DNA from 4 places in the Clostridioides sp. GD02367 genome. Region 1 is predicted to be linked to each of the others. Evidence: riboswitches for the same ligand, from Rfam matches in the RefSeq annotation. Region 1 holds a riboswitch; each other region holds the start of a gene.
What was found. Region 1 has a riboswitch for lysine ahead of Q3223_RS01600 (YfcC family protein). Riboswitches for the same ligand answer to the same signal wherever they lie in the genome.

Region 1 (6,127 bases):
GTTCATTTAAATTTCGTTTTAAAAATTCTGTAAAACAATTTTGTACTAGTAAAGCCAGAATATTCTAATATATTACAAAAAGTCCCACTTGTACTTTTATAAATAGAAGATGACATTTTAGATAAATTAAAGATTGTATCTATTAATTATAAATTTTCTTATAATATATTTATTAAAGGGTAAATGTGTACAAGAGAAATGTATATCAATATATACATAAATGTTAAAATTAGTTGATAGAATTTAAATAATAAATTTAGTACGATAAATATAGGAGATATTAAAATATGCTTAATACAAATTTGAAAAGACTAAGAAAAATTCATCAGTATACGCAAGAGGATTTAGCTGAAAAACTTAATATATCTAGACAATCAGTAGCAAAATGGGAAAGTGGAGAATCCACTCCTGATATAGATAGTTGTATTAAACTTGCAAAATTGTACAATGTCAAACTAGATGATTTAGTCAATCATTCAGAAGAAAAAACGGGTATTATAATACCACCTAAAGGAAAATTTTTCTTTGGAGCTGTTATAGTTGGAGAAGGTGGTCAGATTGTTATTCCAAAAGAAGCAAGAGATATATTTAATATAAATACAGGAGATAAATTATTGATACTTGGAGATGAAGAAAGAGGACTAGGAATTGTTCATCAACGTGATTTGGTAAATTTTATAGGTCATATGGGAGTAACAGATAAAGAAGAATAATTTTAGAAAAATTATAAAAGGATGGATAAAATATGAGTAAAATAGTTTTTTTCAGCATTCCTGCATATGGTCATACTAATCCAACCATTGAAGTAGTTCGTGAATTAGTAGATAGAGGGAATGAAGTATTGTATTATTCTTTTAATGAATTTAAAGATAAAATTGAAGATACTGGAGCAAAATTTATTAGTTGTGATAAATATCTCCCAGAATTACGTCCTGAAGATGAGAAAAAAATTGGCAAGGATTTCTCTGGGTTAATTGAGATGATAGCAGACACTACAATATCTTTAGATGAAAAAGTATGTAGAGAACTTAAAGTTTTTAATCCAAATTGTATTGTATCAGACTCATTAAGCTTTTGGGGAAAGTTATTTGCACAAAAACTTAATATTCCATATATATGCTCTACAACAACTTTTGCATTTAATAAACATACAGCAAAAATGATGAAGCAAAGTTTTATGGAAGTTGTTCATATGTTTTTGGGGATGAGACGTATTAATAAAAAAATAAAGCTCTTACAAAGAAAAGGATATTATGTAAAAAACTTTGTTTCTATGATTTCTAATGATAATGATACAAATACTATTGTATATACATCAAAAGAATTTCAGCCAATGTCAGAAACTTTTTCCAGTAAATATTCTTTTGTAGGGCCATCAGTATCAAAGTTGATTGTTAAGCCTAAAGATAAAAAGAGAAAACTTATATATATTTCACTTGGTACGATTAATAATAAAAATGTTAATTTTTATGAAAACTGTATAAAAGCATTTAAAGATTGTGATGTTGATATAATTATGTCTGTTGGTAGAGATACTGACATTAAAAGTTTAGGGAATATACCAAATAACTTTGAAGTTAAAAATAGTGTTGAACAGATTGCTATACTTCAAGAAGCTGATGTGTTTATCACTCATTGTGGTATGAATAGTGTAAATGAAAGTTTATATTATGGGGTACCTATGGTCTTATTTCCACAACATTCAGAGCAGAGAATGGTAGCTAATAGAGTTGCTTATTTAGGTGCAGGACTGATGTTAAAAGAAAATAGGTCAAAAAATATTAAAGATACTGTATTTAAAGTTATGAATGATAATGGATACAAAGAAGAGGCAATTAAACTATCAAAAAGCTTTTATAATGCAGGTGGTTCAAATAAGGCAGCTGATGTAATATTACAGCTTATAAAGTCATATTGCTGAATATATAAATTTAGAAGCTAATATGATACTTATTATGTTAATTGAAATATTGCAATAGATATTCTAAAACAAATACTTGTGAAATTTTTATAATAATGAAATAAAACTACATGGAAAGTAGGAAATATATATACTACTTAATAAAAATACTGACAGTAGGGCCTTTTAACCTACCAGTTAGGGCATGTATATTGATACTAAATACGAGGGATGTTATATTCTAATAGAAAAATATAACATCTTTTTTTAATGAATTATAATAGTTTTAAATAATAAAAGAAGGGGAATTAGCATGAGAAAATATAGAATTATTTTAGTAGTATTAATTATAGGTATTGTAGGTATAGCAGGAAGTGTTGTATATAATAACTATTTCAAACCATGGAAGGAGGCTGAGATATATATCAATAAATATATGGTAAAGCAAGGTATTTCGGAAGATGATATAAAGAGTATTACAAAAGAAAAAGCAAAGAAAGCAAGCTATAATGGAATACTGTATAGAGTAAATTATAAAGATGATTCACAATATGAATATCAATATTTTTATAGTGATGATTATTATGCCCTATATGTAAATAAAGTTATGTTACAAATTTATAATGTAGAAAACAATAAGCTTCTAAAAAGTAATGAAGAATTAAAAAGTATTAAGTATCCACCAATTTATCTTAAAAAAGAATTGAATAAATAGTTGAGGATACAATAGAATGATTTCTTATGGTAATCAATTATTAATAAACATCTAATAAAAATATCCAAAGATTCACTTAATAGAGAAAGTATAATTTGTTACATATAAAAACATATATCTTCAGACTTTAAAAAATTAGATATAAAAATATACTACATTCTTTGAATGTATGTGCAGATATAAAGTTTATTGGTGTGGAAAATAAAATTTAATTCTAAGTATATTATATTGAAAATATTTACAATCTCGACATATTATGCTACAATTATTTACAATAAATAAAATTTAATAAGCATTACCTCATCTAATAAAAAGATTGAGGTAGAGGTTGCATTTACTAAGATTAGTATTGAAGAGGTTGGAAACCAATGAAGCAATATAAAAGGAGTAAGTGCCGAAGTGCTAGTGTCCAAAGCTAGTGCTGGGACTGTATTTAATAGGTACAGTACTGTCATCAAATTCATCCCGAATTTTGATGGAGAGCTATCTTAGATAAGATAAAGGGAAGATGTAGGTATATTGTATTTAGCACATTTAGCTCAACATGTATCCATGTTGAGCTTTTTTACATCTATACAAAATAGGATAGAAAAGGGATGCAATAATAAAATATTTTAATTTAAAAGTGGGGAGAATAAAAATGAGCAGTTTAAAAAAGAAGAGGTTTACTATGCCGCAGACACTTACTATAATATTCTTATTAATAGTAGTAATGGCAGTTCTTACTTGGATAGTACCAAGTGGAAATTTTGAAAGGGTAGATATAGACGGAAGGTCAGTTGTTGTAGCTGGAACTTATGAAAAAGCACCATCAAATCCACAAGGTATTACTGATGTATTTTCAGCTCCTATAAATGGATTTATAGATGCAGCTGAAGTAGTTGGATTTGTTTTAATAGTTGGAGGGGCTTTTGGAATAGTTAATAAAACAGGTGCAATAGAAGCCATTATAGCACACACTGTAAATAAAATGAAGAAGTTTCAATTTTTAATAATACCTATATCTATGATTTTATTTGGTCTTGGTGGTACAACTTTTGGAATGAGTGAAGAAACATTACCTTTTTATATGATATTTATTCCACTTATGACCAGCATGGGATATGATTCATTAACCGCGGTGGCAACAGTATTTATAGGGGCAACAGCTGGATTTGGAGCGGCGACTACTAATCCTTTCTCTGTAGGAATAGCACAGGCATTGTCACAAATAGCACCAGGTTCTGGAATAGAGTTTAGAGTTGTTATGTTTATAATATATATGGCTATATCTATAGCATTTGTTATGATGTATGCTAATAAAGTAAAAAAAGACCCTAAAAAGTCTTTAGTACATGATATATCACTGAATCAAGAATCAATGGTTAATAGTGATACAAACATAAAAGAATTTACAAAAAGAGAAGCCATTGTAATAGCAATTTTCGTAATAGGTATGGGAATTATGATATTTGGTGTTTTAAAATTAGGATGGTATATAGCTGAAATTGCAATGATATTTACAGCCATAGGTATAATATCTGGAATAGCATCAGGGCTTAAGCAAGATGAAATAGTTAATTCATTTATAAGTGGAGCTGGAGATTTAATGACAGCAGGATTATGTATAGCATTTGCACGTGGAATCGTAATAATAGCAGAAAATGGATTTATAATAGATACAATTTTAAATTCTGCGGCAAATTTATTAAATGGATTACCAAAAACTATATTTATAAACTTAACTTTCTTAATAGAAGGATTAATAGCATTTTTAATACCATCAGCATCAGGGCTTGCATCACTTACAATACCTGTACTTGCACCACTTGGAGACTTAGTAGATGTATCTAGACAAATGATAGTTACAGCTTATCAATTTGGGATAGGTGTAACTAACTTAATAACACCTACATCAGGTGTTTTAATGGGAGCACTAGCAGTAGCTAATATCCCTTGGTCAAAGTGGGTTAGATTCATAGTTCCTCTAATGGTAGTATTAACAATTCTTGTAATGGTATTTTTGACAGTAGGATTATATCTAGGATTCTAATAGGAGGTAAGTTATGATAGAGAATATAAAGAAAAGAGCTTATGAGATAGAGAATGAACTTGGAAAAGAAATTGAAGAAGTATGCGATTTTATATTCAACAACCCAGAGCTAGGAGATGAAGAATATATATCATCAAAATATTTAGTAGAGAAAATGAAGGAATATGGATTTGACACAACTTATCCATACTGTAATATGGATACTGCTTTTAGAGCAGAGCTAGGAGATAGTGATAGTCCTACTATAGCGTTTTTAGCTGAGTATGATGCACTTCCTGGATATGGAGAAGATAAAGAGCCAGGTCATGCTTGTGGTCATAACTGGATTGCAGCATCTACACTAGGAGCTTGTATAGTATTAAGCAAGTTAAAAGAAAGTTTTAAAGGAAAAATTGTATTAATAGGAACACCAGCTGAAGAAACAACAGGAGGAAAATGTGACTTAGTTAAAGCAGGAGCTTTTGATGATATTGATGTAAGCTATCAGATGCATATAGAAGCTTTTAATAATATAAACTGCAAAGCTTTAGCAATAGACTCATTAGAGTTTAGCTTTGAAGGTGTATCAGCACATGCGGCTAGTCATCCTCATATGGGAGTTAATGCATTGGATGCAGTACAACTTACTTTTGCTGGAATAAATGCTCTAAGACAACATGTAAAATCAGATGTTAGAATACATGGTATAGTTTCAAATGGAGGAGAAGCTCCAAATATAGTTCCAGAAAAAGCTGCTTGTAAGTTTTTTGTAAGAGCTGCTGAAAGAAGTTATTTAGATGAAGTTACTAAAAAAGTTATAAACTGTGCAAAAGGTGCAGAGTTAATGACAGGAGCTAAGCTATCTTATAGATATTTTGAAAATTCTTTTGACAATATAATAAATAATAAAGTACTTCAAAATATAACAAAAAATAATTTGATTGAAGCAGGTATAACAGATATACTAGAGGGAAAAGATGGACCAGTGGGTTCTACAGATATAGGTAATGTAAGTCAAGTTTGCCCTACTATGTATACAGAAATAGCTTTAGATATAAATCCAATGGTATATGTTCACGAAAAAGAATTTCTAAATTATGCAAATTCTACAGAAGCTTATGATAAACTTCATAAAGCAGTAAAGGCAATGGTGGGTTGTGCATTAGAAATTTATTTAGAAGATGGACTACTTGATGAGATTAAGAAAAATCACATAAATTAATTTAAAAATAAAACAAAGAGGTATTACTTGAAAATCGGTAATACCTCTTTTATTAATATTATAAAATCGTATATTAAAATAAGGAGTAGATAAATATGAAAATATTAATCTCTATAGATTCCTTTAAGGGGAGTTTATCCTCAATTGAAGCAGCAAATGCAATCAAAAAAGGGATATTAAAAGTTGAAAAAAATGCAAAAGTAAAGATACTACCACTTGCTGACGGTGGTGAAGGAACAGTAGATGCTTTAGTTCAAGGAATGAATGGGACAAAAGAAA
Region 2 (6,127 bases), on a different contig from region 1:
TTATTATATACTTATTTATCAATTTTAGTATATACTTACTTTTCATTATTTACATTTATTTTACAGATTTTTTATCATATAAGCATAGTATCAAATAAATTTATCTATTGTATATATTTGAGTTAAACTGTGTGTCCTCATTATATTATTGTTATTATCCTAACATGCTGTCCATATTATAAAATCCTGGTTTTTGTTTAACTAAGTATTTAGCAGCAGCTATAGAACCACTTGCAAAGATACCACGAGATTGGGCTTGATGGCTTATTGTAAGGACTTCATTATCTCCTGCAAATAGAGCATCATGTTCACCAACAATATTTCCACCTCTTATAGCATGAATACCAACTTCGTTTGGTTGTCTTTTTGCGCTACGACCATATCTACCATAATTATTTTCAACATTTGGTAAAACCTCTTTTATAGCGTTAGCAATCATAACAGCTGTGCCACTTGGGGCATCTACTTTTCTGTTGTGATGTTTTTCTATTATTTCTATATCAAATCCTTCTAATAATTTAGCTGCATCTTTAACTAATTTCACTAATACATTTACACCAAGAGACATATTATATGATTGGAATACAGGAATAACTTTAGCCGCTTCATGTATTTTGTTCATTTCTTCATCATTATATCCAGTAGTAGCAATTACTAAAGGTGTCTTAGTCTTTAAAACATAAGATAAGATATTATCTAAATTAGAGTGATGAGAAAAATCTATAACTACATCAACTTCTTCAACTATAGTGCTCATGTCTTCGTAGATTTTAAGGTCACCTTCACAACTATCCATACCTCTAGCTGCAACACAAACCAATTCTAATTCACTATCTTCTCTTATAGTATCGGCTAAAATCTTACCCATTTTTCCATCATAACCAGTTGCTATAACTTTTAACATAATTTCCTCCTATGATTAAGGGCTAACTTTTGACCAAACCTATTTTTTACCATGCATCAATTTTTACTATGCATTAACTTTTAGTCCAAAGTTAACTAATTCTTTCTTTAATACTTCTAAATTTGCTGGGTCCATTTCTGCTAGAGGTAATCTTAAATCTCCAACATTGAATCCTAGTAAATTCATTGCAGTCTTAACTGGTATAGGATTTACTTCTATAAATAAAGCTGCTATTAGAGCATCCATACCAAGTTGTAATTTTCTAGAACCTTCTATATCGCCTTCAAAGAATTTGGCTACTAAATCGTGAGTTTCTTGAGGGCAAACATTAGCAAGTACTGATATAACTCCTTGACCTCCTAAAGATAATAAAGGAAGTATAGTATCATCATTACCAGAGTAGATAGCAAAATCATCTGGAACTAAACTAGCTATTTCTGCAACCTGTCCTAGGTCTCCACTAGCTTCTTTTACAGCAACTATATTATCTATTTTAGCAAGTTCAACTATAAGGCTAGGACTTATATTTACACAAGTTCTTCCAGGGACATTGTAAAGTATAATTGGAAGTTTGACACTGTTAGCTATTGTTTCAAAATGACGTTTAAGTCCAGCTTTATTAGCTTTATTGTAATAAGGAGTTATGATTAATAGAGCATCTACTCCTAATTTTTCAGCTTCTTGGCTTAGATTAACTGAGTGCATAGTATCATTAGAACCACTTCCAGCTATAACAGGAACTCTTTTATTAACTTTTTCTACAACATACTTAATAGTAGCAAGTTGTTCTTCATCAGTCATAGTATTAGCTTCACCAGTAGTACCACAAGATACTATAGCATCAGTACCATTAGCTATCTGGTATTCAACCAATTCGCCTAATTTGTCAAAATCAACTTTGTTATCCTTTGTAAATGGTGTAACTAGAGCAACAGCAGAACCTTTAAATATCATATAAAATCAATCCCCTCTTTTTTATTTTTGTGTTTTATATTACAGTTACTTCTAATGCTTGTTTTTATATTATTATTAATATTTTACAAAATTATATATTTATACAAGTTTGTATATTATACTAAATCGTATGATAAAGCCATTTCAGCTATTTGAATTGCATTAGTTGCAGCACCTTTTCTGATATTGTCAGCTACAACCCAAAGATTTACACCATTGTCAACACTGAAGTCTCTTCTTATTCTTCCAACAAATACTTCATCTCTATTGTCAAATTCTACAGCAGTTGGATATTCATTATTAGCAGGATTATCAACTACTACAACCCCTGGAGCTTCTTCAAGTGTTTTTACCAAGTCTTCTAATTCAAATGGATTGTTAAATTCAACGTTTATAGATTCACTATGACCATTTCTCACTGGAACTCTTACAGTAGTTGCAGTTATTTTTAAGTCGTAATTATTAAGTATTTTCATAGTTTCATTTACCATTTTCATTTCTTCCTTAGTATATCCATTTTCAGTAAATGAATCTATATGAGGAAGACAATTGTAAGATATTTGGTGAGGGTAGAATCCAGTAGGATTACCATTCATCCCTTTCTCTAAATCTTCAACACCTTTAACACCAGAACCAGATACAGCTTGGTAAGTAGAGTATACTACTCTCTTAATTTTGTACTTATCATCAAGTGGCTTAAGAGGAACCATAGCTTGTATAGTAGAGCAGTTAGGATTAGCTATTATGCCCTTGTGTTCTTTTATTGCTTCAGGATTTACTTCAGGAACTACTAAAGGAACATCTGGGTCCATTCTCCAGTGACTAGAATTATCCACTACTAAGATTCCATTTGATGCTGCTATTGGAGCATACTTTTCACTAATACTTCCTCCAGCAGAGAATAGTGCTATTTGTATACCTCTATCAGTAAATGAAGTTTCCTTTAATTCTTCTACTATATATTCTTTACCACAAAATATTACTTTAGAACCAGCTGATTTAGAAGAAGAGAATAAAAATAGATTTTCTATTGGAAAATTTCTTTCTTCTAATACTTTTAAAAATGTTCTACCTACCATTCCAGTAGCACCAACTATCGCTACGTTTACTTTTTTCATATAAATTCACCCCAATTTTAAATTATTAAAACATTATTTTATTTGATTTTAGTTATACAAGTAAGATATGTTAATATTTTTTTATATCCAAAAACTTTAATATTATATTAACAACTTTAATTATATACAAAAAACGTACAAAGGTATACTTTGTACGTCTAATTTATCACTCAAAGTAAACCCTGTAGCTCATCACTTATAATATAAGTGACAGTATTACACATGTTATGTGTAATCCCAGAAAATATAATTGCAAGAAATATTTTCTTCGGCTGTAAATCCTTTTTCCAATCATTAACACCTGCCAGCTACTATTGGATACTCTTAGTTACAGCTACCTCTACCCTAGGTTAATAGGATATTAAAATTTGATTATTCTAATAATAATACATATTTAAGAAAAAATCAACTTATTTATATAAATATTGCTAAAATTTAAATCCAAAATTTGTCAATTCTTGTTTTAATACATTAAGATTAGTTTCTTCCATTTCAGCTAGAGGAAGTCTTAAATCTCCAACATTAAAACCTAAAATATTCATGGCAGTTTTAACTGGCACTGGATTTACTTCTATAAATAAGGCAGCAATTAAAGCATCCATATCAAGTTGTAATTTTTTTGAGCCTTCAATATCACCTTTAAAGAATTTAGTTACTAAGTCATGTGTCTCCTTAGGGCAAATGTTAGCAAGCACAGAGATAACACCACTTCCACCTAATGATAATAGTGGTAATATAGTGTCATCATTACCGGAGTATATAGCAAAGTCTTCAGGTACTAATTTAGCTATTTCTGCAACTTGAGCTAAATCTCCACTTGCTTCCTTTACAGCAACTATATTATCTATTTTAGCAAGTTCAGCCACAACAGATGGCTTTATATTTACTTTAGTTCTTCCAGGTACATTGTATAAAATAATTGGTAACTTAACGCTATTTGCTATTGTTTCAAAGTGAAGTTTAAGACCTTTTTCATTAGTCTTATTATAGTAAGGAGTTATTATTAAAAGTCCATCAACTCCTAATTTTTCAGCTTCTTGACTCATATGAACAGACAACATAGTATTGTTTGAACCAGTACCTGCAATGACAGGTATTCTTTTGTTAACTTTTTCAACTGTATATTTTATTACAGCAAAAATTTCAGATTCACTCATAGTAGTTGCCTCACCTGTTGTTCCACAAACAACTAGTGCATCTGTATCATTCTCAATGTGGTATTCGATTAATTCACCTAATTTTTCGAAGTTGACATTATTATCCTCTGTGAATGGGGTAACTAAAGCAACAGCAGAACCTTTAAATAACATATAATCAAATCTCCTTTTTTATCTAAATTTAATTTTTTAAGTACAATAATAATTATAGTACAAATTAATTAATTTTAATAGGTATAGTTAATATCTTAACTGTTTAAATAAGATATTTATATTATATTAATATTAGAAAAATTTGAAATAAATGTTTTATTCTCAAAATATGCATATTAATTTAATAAAATATACCAAAATGGAAATAAAAAATAAATTTTATGCGAATTTAATAACTAATAATTAATATATTTAGGTTATAATAAATATGTGCGTAAAATCTAATAATAAGTAATAATACCGTAAATTTAGGAGGAATAATATGGATACTTTAAAGGAACTTTTTAAAATAGGAAGTGGGCCTTCAAGTTCTCATACTATGGGACCACAAAGAGCAGCAGAAAGATTTAAAAATGAAAATCCAGATGCAGAAAGTTTTAGAGCAATATTATATGGTAGTTTGGCAGCCACAGGTAAAGGTCACTTAACTGACTATATAATTGAAAAAACGATATCGCCAAAAAAAGTTGAAATCGTTTGGGAAGAAGATATTATAAAAGATTTTCATCCAAATGGAATGAAGTTTGAAGCTTTAGATAAAGAAGGAAATGTAACGGCTGAATGGACTGTATATTCTGTAGGTGGAGGAACTATAGCAGAAGAAGGTCAAAGAAATAGCAAAAGCAACAGTATATATCATCTAGATACTATGGATGAGATAGTAAAATGGTGTAAGGAAAATAATAAGACTTTAGTAGATTTTGTGTTGGAATGTGAACCAGAAGACATAAAAGATTATATAAAAACTATAAAAGATGCTATGAGAAAATCTATTGATGATGGATTAAGCACAGATGAAATAATACCAGGTAAATTATTATTAAAAAGAAGAGCAAGTACGTTTTATAATGCATACCAAAAAGATAAAAACTTCTCAACACTTGTATATGCATATGCACTAGCAGCTTCTGAGCAAAATGCTTCTGGTAATATCATAGTTACAGCGCCAACTTGTGGTTCTGCTGGTGTAATTCCAGGAATATTCTTTGCAATGCAAGATTTCTATAAGTATGATGACCAAAAAATAATTGAAGCACTACTTGTGGCTGGGATAATAGGTAATATAATAAAGACTAACGCATCAATATCTGGAGCAGAGGTAGGGTGTCAAGGTGAGGTTGGTGCAGCTTGTTCTATGGCAGCAGCGGCAGTAGCATACTTAAAAGGTGGTACTATAGACCATATTGAATATGCAGCAGAAATAGCACTTGAACATCATCTAGGAATGACTTGTGACCCTGTATATGGATACGTTCAAATTCCATGTATAGAAAGAAATGCTATGGCAGCTCAAAGAGCTTATGATGCAGCTAATTATGCATTATTAACTGATGGCTCACATTCTGTCTCCTTGGACCAAGTTGTTGAAACAATGAAAGAAACTGGTATAGACATGATGGATAAATATAAAGAAACTGCTAAGGGTGGACTTGCTAAACATTTCTTCTCTTGCTAAAAAATAAAATTTTTAAGTAATAATTCCCCTGTTTTGATTTATGAAACAGGGGAATTATTATTAATGGTGAATTATTTAATAATGCAAAATATTTTTATATTAAATTTAATTTTTTACTTTTAATTAGTATAGTTTGTTATATAATGTTTTAATTATGAGGGATATAGAAATATTTTTTAATAAATTAAAATTTGGAGGAGATTACATGAGAGAGGCATCATATTTACAAGAGCAACTTTATAAACATAGAAAGGCATTAAATCCAATTGCAGAGATTGGAAGAAAAGAATATAAAACTTCAAAATACATAAGAGATTATCTTGAT
Region 3 (6,127 bases), on a different contig from region 1:
CAATCATTTGAAGTAACACCAAATGATTTTTATAATTTACCTGGTTTAACCTTAGAATATGAAGGTTTATTATCAGAATATAATTCTAGACAACATTCTTATGTATCAAAAATCGCAAACATCTAAAAATTTATTTTAGAGTTTATCATATAAAAACTATTGCTAGATAATTAGGCTGAAGATAGTAGTTTAACTTCGAGAGGATTAAGAATTCGTAAATCTTAGTTAGAATACTTTCTTCAGTTTTTAAATTTTAGTGATTATCTGTATTTTTACAGTATTTTTGGGGTATATAGATAAGATATAATTGAATAAAATATCTATATAAATGTATAAAGATATCTTAACACATAAATAAATATGATAAATATTTATTTTTTGTAAATATATGGATATAATAGTAATAATAACATTTTGTAGAGAGGAGTATTAAATGAAACGATATCTTAAAACATATGGAGTTGCAATAATAATTGTAGCAATTTATGCATTTATTAAATTACCTGTACTTAGATTAGATTTCACATCTTTATTTTCAGTAGGAATAATTTTCTTTGTTGTGGCAGGAATACTAGATATGATGTTAGATAGAAATGAAAGAACATCTAAACTTGCTAAATATAATTTTTCAATAGCAATAGCTTTACTTGTGTATATTGTAGTTGTACCTTTTATAACTTCTACACCTGTATTTCATGCAAAGGCATATAAAGAATTATTAGGAAAAGTAACTGAAAGTAAATTTACTGACGACATTAGTCCTGTCAGTGTAAATGACATTCGTCTTGTAGATGAAGATATGGCCATGAAATTGGGAGATAAAAAGCTTGGAGAAGTTCCAGCTATAGGTAGTGTGTCAAAATTAGGAAAATTCCATATACAAAATGTGGATGGAGAATTGTACTGGGTTGCACCTCTTGTTCATAGAGACATAATTAAGTGGGTAACATCTTTAAGTGGTTCAAGTGGTTATGTAAAAGTATCTGCAAGTAACCCTCAAGATGTTCAATTAGTTCAAGAAATAGATGGAAAACCAATAAAGATAGTATATCAACCAGAAGCTTACTTGCATCAAGATTTACAGAGACATTTATACATACATGGTGTGGTAAATGTTGGTATGACAGATTTTACCCTTGAAATAAATGATGAAGGGAAACCTTATTGGGTTGTAAGTTTATATGAGCATAAAATTGGTTATGGAGGAGCAAATGCTACAGGAATAGCTACTGTTGATGCAGAAACTGGAAAAATAAATGTTTACAATGTTAAAAATACACCTAAATGGGTGGATAGAATCCAGCCACAAGAATTTATAACAGACCAGATTAAAGACTGGGGAGTTTATGTTAATGGATTTTTAAATTCTGTTATATCAGAAAAAGGAGTACTAGTGCCAACAGAAGGAACATCATTAGTTTATGGAAATGATAATAGGTCTTATTGGTATACAGGTATAACATCTTCAGGAGGAGATGAATCTACAATTGGATTTATGTTAGTTGACTCTAGAACAAAAGAAGCTAAATTATATAAGCAACCAGGAGCTACTGAGACAGCTGCAATGAAATCAGCTGAAGGTAATGTTCAAGAAAAGAATTATGAAGCAACATTCCCTGTAATGTATAATATATTAGGTCAACCAACATATGTATCATCGTTAAAAGATAAGGCTGGTCTTGTAAAGAGAGTTGCATTTGTATCTGTTGAAGATTATAATGTGCTTGGTTTAGGTGAAGATAAAAACGAAGCATTGAGAAACTATAAAGATTCATTAGAATCTAAGGGTAATGATTTAAAACTGGATAATGATTTAAAAGATGAAGTCATAGAAGGTACAGTGACAAGAATAAGTCCAGATGTACGAGGTGGAAATACTAATTATTATGTGACTTTAGATTCAAATAAAGAGATAATATTCAAAGCTACTTCAAAAGTATCTAGTGAATTGCCATTGACTCAAGTTGGAGATAAAGTCAAAATATCATATTCAAAAGAATTATCTGGTGTAATTGAAATGTCAGAATTTGATAACCTAAATATTGCAAACTTTGAAGATAAAAAAGCAAAAGAGGGAACAGGAACTGACGAAAATACAAACTCTCAAGGTTCTGAGAATCAAGATAATGTATAGTTTAACTTAAAAAAATCGAAAATAGTATTTAATATATTAATAGCTAGTTTTTATAAAATTTATTTTTATAAAAACTAGCTATTTTATTTTAATTCTTTGTAAATTTAATGTCATAAAATTAATATAATATTAGTACAACTTTGCAAATAATACTTCAAGGAGAATGTACTATGACTAATATGGAAAAAGAGATATTGCTTTTAATTAGCAGGGTTAGATGTGTTACAGAAGCTCAATTTAGAAAAATTTATGGAGACCAAAAGAGATATAATAAAAAAAACTTTAAAAAAACCTTGAGAAAAATGTGTAGTGAGTATACACTTAAAAAATATCCTTGTGATGTAGATTATTATAATTACAAAGACCTCTCATACGTATACTATTTGAATGGTAGTAAACTTTTTAAGGGAGATGATTTAATAAAGGCTCTAGTAGGGTCAGAATTAGTTGTTAGAATCAATACTGCAGGTTGTGATGTAAAAAGATTCTACCGAAATGTTAGTGTGGATGATATGAAATATGATTTATTTATTGAATATACAGACCAATTTGGTAATATAAAACAGGTTCTAGTAGATGTTGATTTAAATAATGAAATAGATATTTCTAAATATGAAAATCTTTCTAGAAAGATAGATAAATCTACAATTCCATTTTTTAAAGTGCCAAACGTTTTGGTAGTTACACCAGATAATCTATCTGAATTAAATGATTTAGAGAGATATGATAGTGAGTATAGTATAAATTTTATAGATTTAGGATTAAATAAACTATTTAATTGTATATAACCTAATTTTAAAAAAGAGAATTATAGATTTGCCACATTTTGTAAAATAATTGTTGCAATATTATATAGAATGTGATAAAACTATATTAATAAATTAATTAAAAATAATGAGCCTAGGGTAGAGGTAGCTATATTCAATAGTATTCAATAGGAGCTGGTAAGTGTTGATGATTGATGAAAGGGTCTATAGCCGAAGAAAATTTGTTGACGGATGGATTTTCTGGACTTATGCAGAATATGTATAAGGCTGTCACTTTTAAAGTGATGAGCTACAAGGTTACTTGGTCTATGAGATTTACACGTCCAAAGTATACCTTTGGGCGTTTTTATTTATCAAAATTTAACTTGAGGGGGAAAAAGCATGAGTATAATTGTTCAAAAATATGGTGGAAGTTCGGTGGCAGATACTGATAAAATAAAATCAATTGCAGAAAACATAATAGAACGAAGAAAAGAAAATCCACAAATGGTAATAGTTGTGTCTGCCATGGGTAAATCCACTGATGAATATATAAAGTTGGCTAAAGAATTGAGTAATGAACCTAGTAAAAGAGAATTGGATGCTTTGATGTCTACTGGAGAAATGATTTCAGCTTCTTTATTATCAATAGCATTAAATGCACTTGGATGTAAGGCTGTAAGTTATAATGCTTATCAGCTAAATATAAAAACAAGTGGTCTTCATGGGAAGTCTCAAATTGATGATATAAATGTAAATAGAATTAAAAATAGTTTAGATGAAGGAAATGTCGTAATAGTAACTGGATTTCAAGGAATCAATGAAGATGGTGATGTAACTACTCTTGGGAGAGGTGGTTCAGACACATCTGCTGTGGCTCTTGCAGTTAAATTAAATGGGAAATGTGAGATATATACAGATGTTGATGGAATCTATTTTACAGACCCAAGAAAATATTCAAAGGCTAGTAAACTTGATGAGATTGAATATGAAGAAATGCTTGAGTTAGCAAGTTTAGGAGCACAAGTAATGCATTCAAGAAGTATAGAACTTGCACAAAAATATGGTGTTGAAATTTATGTTGGACGTACATGTGGTACAGTAAAAGGAACATATATAAGAGGGGGAAAAGATATGAAATTAGAGGATAAAGTAATAACAGGATTAGCTACTAGTGATGACGATAGCTCTATAACAATCAAAGATTTTAAAGCAGAAAATATATCTAGTTTATTTGAAGATATAGCAACTATAGGGATAAGTGTAGATATGATAAGTCAGACTGCACCTATCTTAGATAAAATAAGTGTATCATTTACAGTTCCAAAAGAAGAATTAGGAGAATGTAAGAAGATAGTATCTAAGTACACAGATGAAGAACATGTAGTGGTTGATAATAATATCACTAAATTCTCTTTGGTAGGTCTTGGCATGAAAAATACTTCTGGAGTTGCTGCTAAGGTATTTAAGATATTCAATGAAAATGGTATAATGATAAAACTTATAACTACATCAGAAATTCGTATAACATGTGCTATAAATTCTGATGATAAGCAAATAGCTATAGAAAAAATAGCAGAAGTATTTAATATATAAAATTTGGGGAGGATATTATGAAACTTCATGGAACTATGACTGTAAATGATAATGAATTATATATTGGAGGAGTGAGTTGTTTAGAGCTTAGTGAAAAATATCAAACTCCACTTTATGTATTTGATGAAGCTTTGGTAAGACAAAACTGTAGAGAATATGTAGAATATTTTAAAGCCAAAGATGGAAAAAACAAGGTTGCTTATGCAGGTAAAGCTTTTTTACCTATTTATATGTGTAATCTTATAAATGAAGAACAAATGTGCCTAGATGTAGTTTCAGGAGGCGAATTATATACAGCCTACAAATCAAATTTCCCTATGGAAAAAGTTTTCTTCCATGGAAATAATAAGACTAAAGAAGAAATAAATATGGGATTAGATTTAGGTGTAGGTAAGTTTGTAGTAGACAATTTTTATGAATTGGATTTGATTGAAAAGTTATGTGAAGAAAAAGGTAAAGTTCAAGAAATATATTTTAGAATAACACCTGGAATAGAGGCTCATACACACGATTATATAAAAACTGGACAGATAGATTCTAAATTTGGATTTGCCTTAGTGAATGGAGATTTATTTAGAGCAATAGAGAAATTGAGTGAATACAAGAATATAAGACTTGTGGGTCTTCATGCTCATATAGGCTCACAAATATTTGATGTAGAGCCATACATAGATACAGTGGACATAATGATGAACTTAGTAAAAGAGATAAAAGAAAAATTCAATATACAGTTAACAGAAATTGACTTAGGTGGAGGTGTAGGGGTTTATTACAGTAAAGAAGATAAGCCTAAGACTATAAAAGAATTCTGTGAGACTATAATTGCTAAAGCGGAAAGTTCATGTAAAGAGCTTGGGATAGAAGTACCTATATTGGTAATAGAACCAGGAAGATCAATAGTTGCAAATGCAGGAAGCACATTGTATACAGTAGGTTCAATAAAAGATATAAAAGATGTTAGAGTTTATGTAAGTGTAGATGGAGGTATGACAGATAATGTAAGACCTTCTCTGTATCAAGCTAGTTATGAGTGTAGTATTGTAAATAAAATTAACCATGAGACTATGAATCATGTAACAATAGCTGGAAAATGTTGTGAAAGTGGAGATATATTGATTGGGGATATAGATATAATGGATATTAAAAGTGGAGACATACTTATAACGACATCAACAGGTGCATATGGGTATTCAATGTCTTCAAATTATAATAAAATACCAAGAGCAGCAGTAGTATCAGTATTTGATGGAAATGATAAGGTAATATGTAAGAGACAAAGTTATGAAGATTTATTAGCTTTAGAAGTATAGAATGAAAATTAAATATTAAGTTTATTATAAGTAGATTTACTAAGGTATATATGGCTCTAAATTAATTTTTAGTTTGTTGTAGTTATACATAGCATATCTACTTATTTTTTTCTTTTACTAACAAATTTCTTGTAATAAATATAAAATATTTTAAAAACTTCCTAATTATGATAAAATTTAAAGTATATAACAAGGAGGGGTTTAATGAGAGGAAGAGTAATTTTATTAATATCGATATTATCTATATTTCTTGTAGGATGTTCATTTAATAATAAAGATGAAATAAATTTAACTGAGCAAGGAAAAACATACTTAGAAAAACATGACTATAAAAAAGCTAT
Region 4 (6,127 bases), on a different contig from region 1:
AACAACAATATCTGCTCCTATTTCACCTGGTGTCTTTAAAACACCTAATGATATTGGGTCAACACTCATAATTAACATAGCCTTATTTTCATGAGTTATTTTTTCTATTTCTTCCATTTCTTCAATAATTCCAAAGAAGTTAGGAGTCTGTATAAGAACACATGCTGTATCTTTATCTACTGAAGCTCTTAATTTTTCTATATCTGTAATTCCATATTCATTACAAAAATCAATTTCTACTATTTCACAATCTTTATATTGCAGATAAGTCTTTAGTACTGATAAAGTTTCAGGATGTGTAGTTTTTGATACTACTATTTTACTTTTTCTCGTCTGGTTCATAGCCATTATACATGCTTCTATTGCAGCAGTTGCCCCATCATACATTGATGCATTTGCAATTTCCATACCAGTAATTTCTGCAATCATAGATTGGAACTCAAACACTACTTGTAAAGTCCCTTGACTTATTTCAGCTTGATATGGAGTATATGCTGTATAAAACTCAGATCTTGAAGTTATATGTTTTATAATTGATGGTATATAATGGTCATATGCACCAGCTCCAAGAAAACAAGTTAAATCTTCTAAACTTAAATTTTCTTCTGACAATCTTTTTACTATTTTACTTACTTCTAATTCAGATTTCCCACTTTCTAAATTCAAATCTCTTTTTAACTTTATTTCATCTGGTATATCTGAAAATAATTCATCAACTGAATTTAATCCTACTACCTTTAGCATTTTTGATTTATCTTCACTTGTGGCAGGTATATATGAAAATTTATTCTCTTCATTTGATATAGTATTATCTTTTTTATATTGCTTTTTGTAAAAAGGTTTCTTAACTATCATCGCAGGAACAACTTTTTTTCTTATTGCTATTCCTATTTCATTTCCTAATTTTGCATATTCAGAATCTATAATTCCCATACCTAAAATTTTTCCTGTTGTTGGGGATGCACATCCTGTTGTTACAAAACCTACTGTTTTGTCGCCAATCTTTATATCGTATCCATTTCTAGGCATCCCTTTACCTTGCATCTCAAAGCCTATTAATTTTCTTTTAGCTCCACTTTCTTTTTCTTCTGATAAGATTGTTTTCCCAACAAAACCTTCCTTGTTTGTTTTTACAAAAATTGATAAGCCTCCTTCAATTGGAGATATATGTTCATTTATTTCATGGCCATACAGAGGTAGAGCTGCTTCAAATCTCAAAGTATCTCTACAGCCTAAACCAGCAGGACATATGTCTTCTCCTCCAGCCTTTAAAACTTCATTCCAAATTATTTCTGTATGTTCGCTTTTACAATATATCTCAAATCCATCTTCTCCAGTATATCCTGTTCTTGAAACTAAACAAGTTAAACCACATATTTTTGTTGATGGAATTGACTTATAAAATTTTATTGATTTTAAATCTATATCTATGATTTTTTGAAGAATTTCTTCTGCTTTAGGCCCTTGAACTGCTAGTTGACTAACTTCATTAGAAACATTTTTTATATCTACATGGTATCCTTCACTTTGTTTTATTATCCATGCTACATCTTTATCTATATTCCCTGCATTTATTACTAATAAATAATCTTCTTCACCAAATTTATATATTAATAAATCGTCAACTACTCCTCCATTTTCATAACACATAGGTGTATATATAATGTCATTTATCTTTAATGTGCTTATATCATTTGTAACTAAATTTTGTATAAATTTTTCTGAATCTGCACCTTTTATTTGTACCTCTCCCATATGAGATACATCAAATATACCTGCACTTTTTCTAACCATTTCATGCTCTTTATTTATTCCTTCATATTCTAAAGGCATTTCCCAGCCAGCAAATTCAACAAGTTTTGCTCCAAGCTCTTTGTGTATATTATACAAAGGTACTCTTTTCAATTCATTCATATATAACCCTCCCTATAAATTTAGACCCACTATATTTAAGTAATTTCGATATTATGTCCTGTACTTTTTCATAAAAAAAAGATATATCAGCATAGAAAATAATCCTAGCCTATATATCCCTGTTTGTATACCTGAAAGATTTAATAATTTAATATTATTTTGCTTCTTCGGTGACTTATAGTCTATTAACCTAAGTCTCTCCAGAGTCCCATCAATTAGCGATATATTTGCCTGAAAGTTTCTCTAAGAATTGGCATTTCTTAAATTGCTTCTTCGGCGCCTTTTTATATAAAGATCTCTCTCGCTAATCTCATTTGGAAATATTTATTTTCATTTTTATTGTATGAATATTTCAATTAAATGTCAACACATTATATTTATTTTTTTTTATGTATTAATTTTTTTGTTAAGTTTTTATTATCAATTATACTACTTTTATAATATTAACTTTTATACATATATGTTATATATTAATGTAAAATAATATATTTATTTAATTTATTACTAGCATGTCATATAAAACACTAAAAGTAAAGTTATATTGTAATTTACTATATTATGTTAAAGATATATTTATACATGCAATAGAATCGTTTGCAAATTTATCTTTGTGAAAAATAAGATTTTATCTTATTGACAAATATCTAAGAATTTATATGTAATTGTAATTTTAAACAACAAAAAAAGCACTCAATGTGCTTTTATATTTATTAATAAAATATCCTTAGAAATATATTCATATTATATTTGATTTATCAAAAAATAAAAACGGGATAGCCCACTCCGAAAGCCAGCAATCCCAGTTTTTTTCAGCACAACTAAGTACTGTAGAGTGCGGATGAAGGGAGTCGAACCCCCACGCCAATGGCGCTAGATCCTAAGTCTAGTGCGTCTGCCAATTCCGCCACATCCGCTTATCACTCTTTTATTTTACTATATTTCGCTATTATTTTCAATAACTTTTTAAAATTATCTAAAAACTAACAAAAGAATGATAATAAAAGGTTAAATTTATTTATATCTTTATTCTGCAAGTTCTATCTCTGCTTCATCAACTCTCTTACCAATTATTTGAATACCAACAAATACAGCAGCTATAGCTACTGGTAATACTATATATATTGGCAATCCTAATCCAGCTGGTATATATCCAAATACAATAGTGATTACTGCTGTAAATATAGCATATGGCATTTGAGTATTAACATGGTCTATATGATTACAACCAGCTCCCATCGAAGAAAGTATTGTTGTATCTGAAATCGGAGAACAGTGGTCTCCAAATATTGCACCTGTTAAGACTGCACTTGTACTCACTATTACATAAGACATATCAGGATTTAATGAGTAAGCTAGTGGTATTGCTAGTGGCATAAGTATACCCATTGTTCCATAAGCTGTTCCAGTAGCAAAAGATATTATTGCTCCTAAACCAAATATTAAACTTGGCAATAAGAATGGAGGTAGTGAACCTGATAATAAGTGTATCAAAAATTTAGCTGTACCTAATTCTTTTATTACTGAACTTAATGACCATGCAAGTATTAATATTACACCAGTTATTACTAAACTTTTCATCCCATCTATCCAAACATCAATTGCTTCTGACACTGTAAAAATCTTCTTAACTACAGCCATTATAATAGCAACTAAACTTGCAACAAGTGCAGATTGGAATAATGCTCTAGATGCATCAGATGCACTAAATGCTTCTTTTATTGCTCCAAAAGAATATGGTGAATTTGTAAATAGTTGTATTAGAGCTTTATCTTCACCACCCATTATAGACGTATATCCACTATAATAGAATGATGCCAAAGCAACTATTATTAATGTTCCTATTGGGATTATAGCATTCCACACACTCAATTTTACTCCATTTTTTGGTGCTAAATCATCTAATTCTTCTACACCTTCATCAAGGTCTGTACCAACTTTTCTACTTCTAGATTTTATTTCTGCTTTTTTCATTGGCCCAAATTCTTTTAATAATAATGCTGATATTACAATAAATGCTAATATTAATATATTATAAAATCTAAATGGTATTGTATTTAAAAATATACCAAATGCATCAACATCTACACTTATACTTTCAAAAGCATCATGTATCAAACCAACTTCAAGACCTATCCATGTAGATATTATAGCTAATCCAGCAACTGGTGCTGCTGTAGCATCTATTATAAAGGCTAATTTTTCTCTTGATATTTTCATTTTATCTGCAACAGGTCTCATCATAGGACCTACTATTAATGAATTTGCATAATCATCAAAGAATACCAAAAGACCTAAAAACCATGTTATAATTTGTGTACCTTTCGCTGATTTCGCTCTTTTGGCAAGTGCCTCAGCTATAGCCTTAGCTCCTCCCATCTTTGCAACAAGATTTATAACCCCTCCAATTGCTAGAACTTGTAGTATTATCCCTGCATTCCACGGGTCTGATAACGATACCAAAGCTCTATCCACTAAGTCTAAAAATGCTTGTATGAATGTAGCAAACACATTTATACCACTAGCTTTAATTATAAAACTCCCAGAAAGAATCCCTATAAGTAAAGAAATTATTACGTTTTTAGTTATAAATGCAAGTATTATAGCAACTAATGGTGGTATTAAAGTTAAGATTCCAAATTTTTCTGCATTAGCTAGTGCGATAGTGTCTATATCTTCCTCTGCAAAAACCATTACTGTTGACATTATAAACATAATTGTCGTCAGAAAAATAATATTAATTTTTTTGTTTCTCATATAAATCTCCCTCTCTTTTTTAGTTTTGTGAATTATACAGGGTATTTGATAAAACTAAAAAAGCCTTAAGTGCTAAACACTCAAGGCTTGAAAATTACAATACATCAACAGTATTAAAATAAATATAATATAATTCCTTAAATGATAGCTCACCACAAATAAACCTGTGACAGTTGTACATATTTTCTATGTACCCCCAGCAATATAATCTTAAAGCATCGATTATAAAACTTCGGCAATATCTCCTTTCCTAATAAATCTTTGTGCTTAACTCATTATTAGTACTGATAGATTATTGCGCCTCTACCCTTCTATTCACTTTTTTAAGTATATTTTGAGTATATATTATTTATTTAAACTTTGCAAGTTAGTTTTTAAAATTCCTTTTTATTTTTTACATAAAATCCCAAACTTTTCTAATTATGTTTAATATACACTTCTATTAATATAAGATTGTCTTCTTTTTTAAATCTTCTAATTTAAAGGACTTTTTACATTATTGTCGAATTATAAAATTAATTGTACTAAGAATAACAAAAAAATTTTATCAATTATATGGAGGAATTACTTTAATGTTACTAATTTACAATGAAAAGACAAACCCTTACTTCAATTTAGCGATGGAAGAATATCTTCTAAAAAATTTTGACGAAGACTTATTTATTTTATGGAGGAATGAACCTTCTATAATTGTTGGAAAAAATCAAAATACACTTTCAGAAATAAATTTAGAATATATAAAAGAAAATTCTATACCTGTTGTTAGGAGACAATCTGGTGGTGGAGCTGTATTTCATGATTTAGGAAATATAAATTTTACATTCATAGCCTGCAATAATAATAGCTTTAGTGATTTCAGAAGATTCACTCAACCAATAATAGACTTACTTAAAACATTAGATGTAAACGCTGAATTTTCTGGAAGAAATGACCTTCTTATAGATGGTAAGAAGTTTTCTGGAAATGCTCAATACAACTACAAAAATAAGGTGATGCATCATGGTACACTGTTATTTTCATCTGAGATAAATGACCTTTCAAAAGCTCTAAAGGTAAAACCTATAAAATTTGAAGGAAAGGGCATAAAGTCTGTAAAATCTCGTGTAACTAATATAAGTGAACATCTACAATCTAAAATGGATATACTAGAATTTAAGGACGCAATAATGAATTATCTCTCTAAAACTAACACTGATAATACTAATTATTATTTAAGTGATTATGACATAGAACAAATAGAAAAACTTACTAAGTCAAAATATGAAACTTGGGATTGGAACTTTGGTAATTCACCAAAATATACCCTTTCAAATGAGTTAAAATATTCTGGTGGAAACGTTGAGTTTAATCTAAATGTTGATAAGGGAATAATAACTACTATAAAATTTTTTGGAGACTTTTTTGGAAAACGTGATGTTTCATTTGTGGAAGATAAACTTGCTGGAACGAAACATGAAGA

Region 2: another riboswitch for lysine. It lies ahead of Q3223_RS13990 (aspartate-semialdehyde dehydrogenase); the one in region 1 lies ahead of Q3223_RS01600 (YfcC family protein).
Region 3: another riboswitch for lysine. It lies ahead of Q3223_RS04180 (aspartate kinase); the one in region 1 lies ahead of Q3223_RS01600 (YfcC family protein).
Region 4: another riboswitch for lysine. It lies ahead of Q3223_RS16200 (Na+/H+ antiporter NhaC family protein); the one in region 1 lies ahead of Q3223_RS01600 (YfcC family protein).

The regions. Positions count from the first base shown of each region.
Region 1 is NZ_JBJODK010000001.1:387,466-393,592, reverse strand. Features, by position in the region: partial or broken gene Q3223_RS01620 (helix-turn-helix transcriptional regulator) at 288-470, shown strand; gene Q3223_RS01615 (AbrB/MazE/SpoVT family DNA-binding domain-containing protein) at 498-713, shown strand; gene Q3223_RS01610 (macrolide family glycosyltransferase) at 746-1,921, shown strand; gene Q3223_RS01605 (DUF3139 domain-containing protein) at 2,214-2,615, shown strand; lysine riboswitch at 2,930-3,109, shown strand; gene Q3223_RS01600 (YfcC family protein) at 3,256-4,647, shown strand; gene Q3223_RS01595 (M20 family metallopeptidase) at 4,661-5,848, shown strand; gene Q3223_RS01590 (glycerate kinase) at 5,944-6,127, shown strand, end outside.
Region 2 is NZ_JBJODK010000010.1:125,916-132,042, forward strand. Features, by position in the region: gene dapB (4-hydroxy-tetrahydrodipicolinate reductase) at 155-904, opposite strand; gene dapA (4-hydroxy-tetrahydrodipicolinate synthase) at 971-1,858, opposite strand; gene Q3223_RS13990 (aspartate-semialdehyde dehydrogenase) at 1,975-2,976, opposite strand; lysine riboswitch at 3,154-3,327, opposite strand; gene dapA (4-hydroxy-tetrahydrodipicolinate synthase) at 3,405-4,286, opposite strand; gene Q3223_RS14000 (L-serine ammonia-lyase) at 4,609-5,802, shown strand; gene Q3223_RS14005 (N-acetyldiaminopimelate deacetylase) at 6,008-6,127, shown strand, end outside.
Region 3 is NZ_JBJODK010000003.1:33,122-39,248, forward strand. Features, by position in the region: gene Q3223_RS04165 (hypothetical protein) at 1-126, shown strand, start outside; gene Q3223_RS04170 (hypothetical protein) at 434-2,134, shown strand; gene Q3223_RS04175 (hypothetical protein) at 2,305-2,922, shown strand; lysine riboswitch at 3,033-3,201, shown strand; gene Q3223_RS04180 (aspartate kinase) at 3,283-4,476, shown strand; gene lysA (diaminopimelate decarboxylase) at 4,494-5,786, shown strand; gene Q3223_RS04190 (tetratricopeptide repeat protein) at 5,991-6,127, shown strand, end outside.
Region 4 is NZ_JBJODK010000014.1:70,072-76,198, forward strand. Features, by position in the region: gene gcvPA (aminomethyl-transferring glycine dehydrogenase subunit GcvPA) at 1-1,914, opposite strand, end outside; glycine riboswitch at 2,124-2,228, opposite strand; tRNA gene Q3223_RS16195 (tRNA-Leu) at 2,748-2,828, opposite strand; gene Q3223_RS16200 (Na+/H+ antiporter NhaC family protein) at 2,938-4,668, opposite strand; lysine riboswitch at 4,806-4,982, opposite strand; gene Q3223_RS16205 (lipoate--protein ligase) at 5,241-6,127, shown strand, end outside.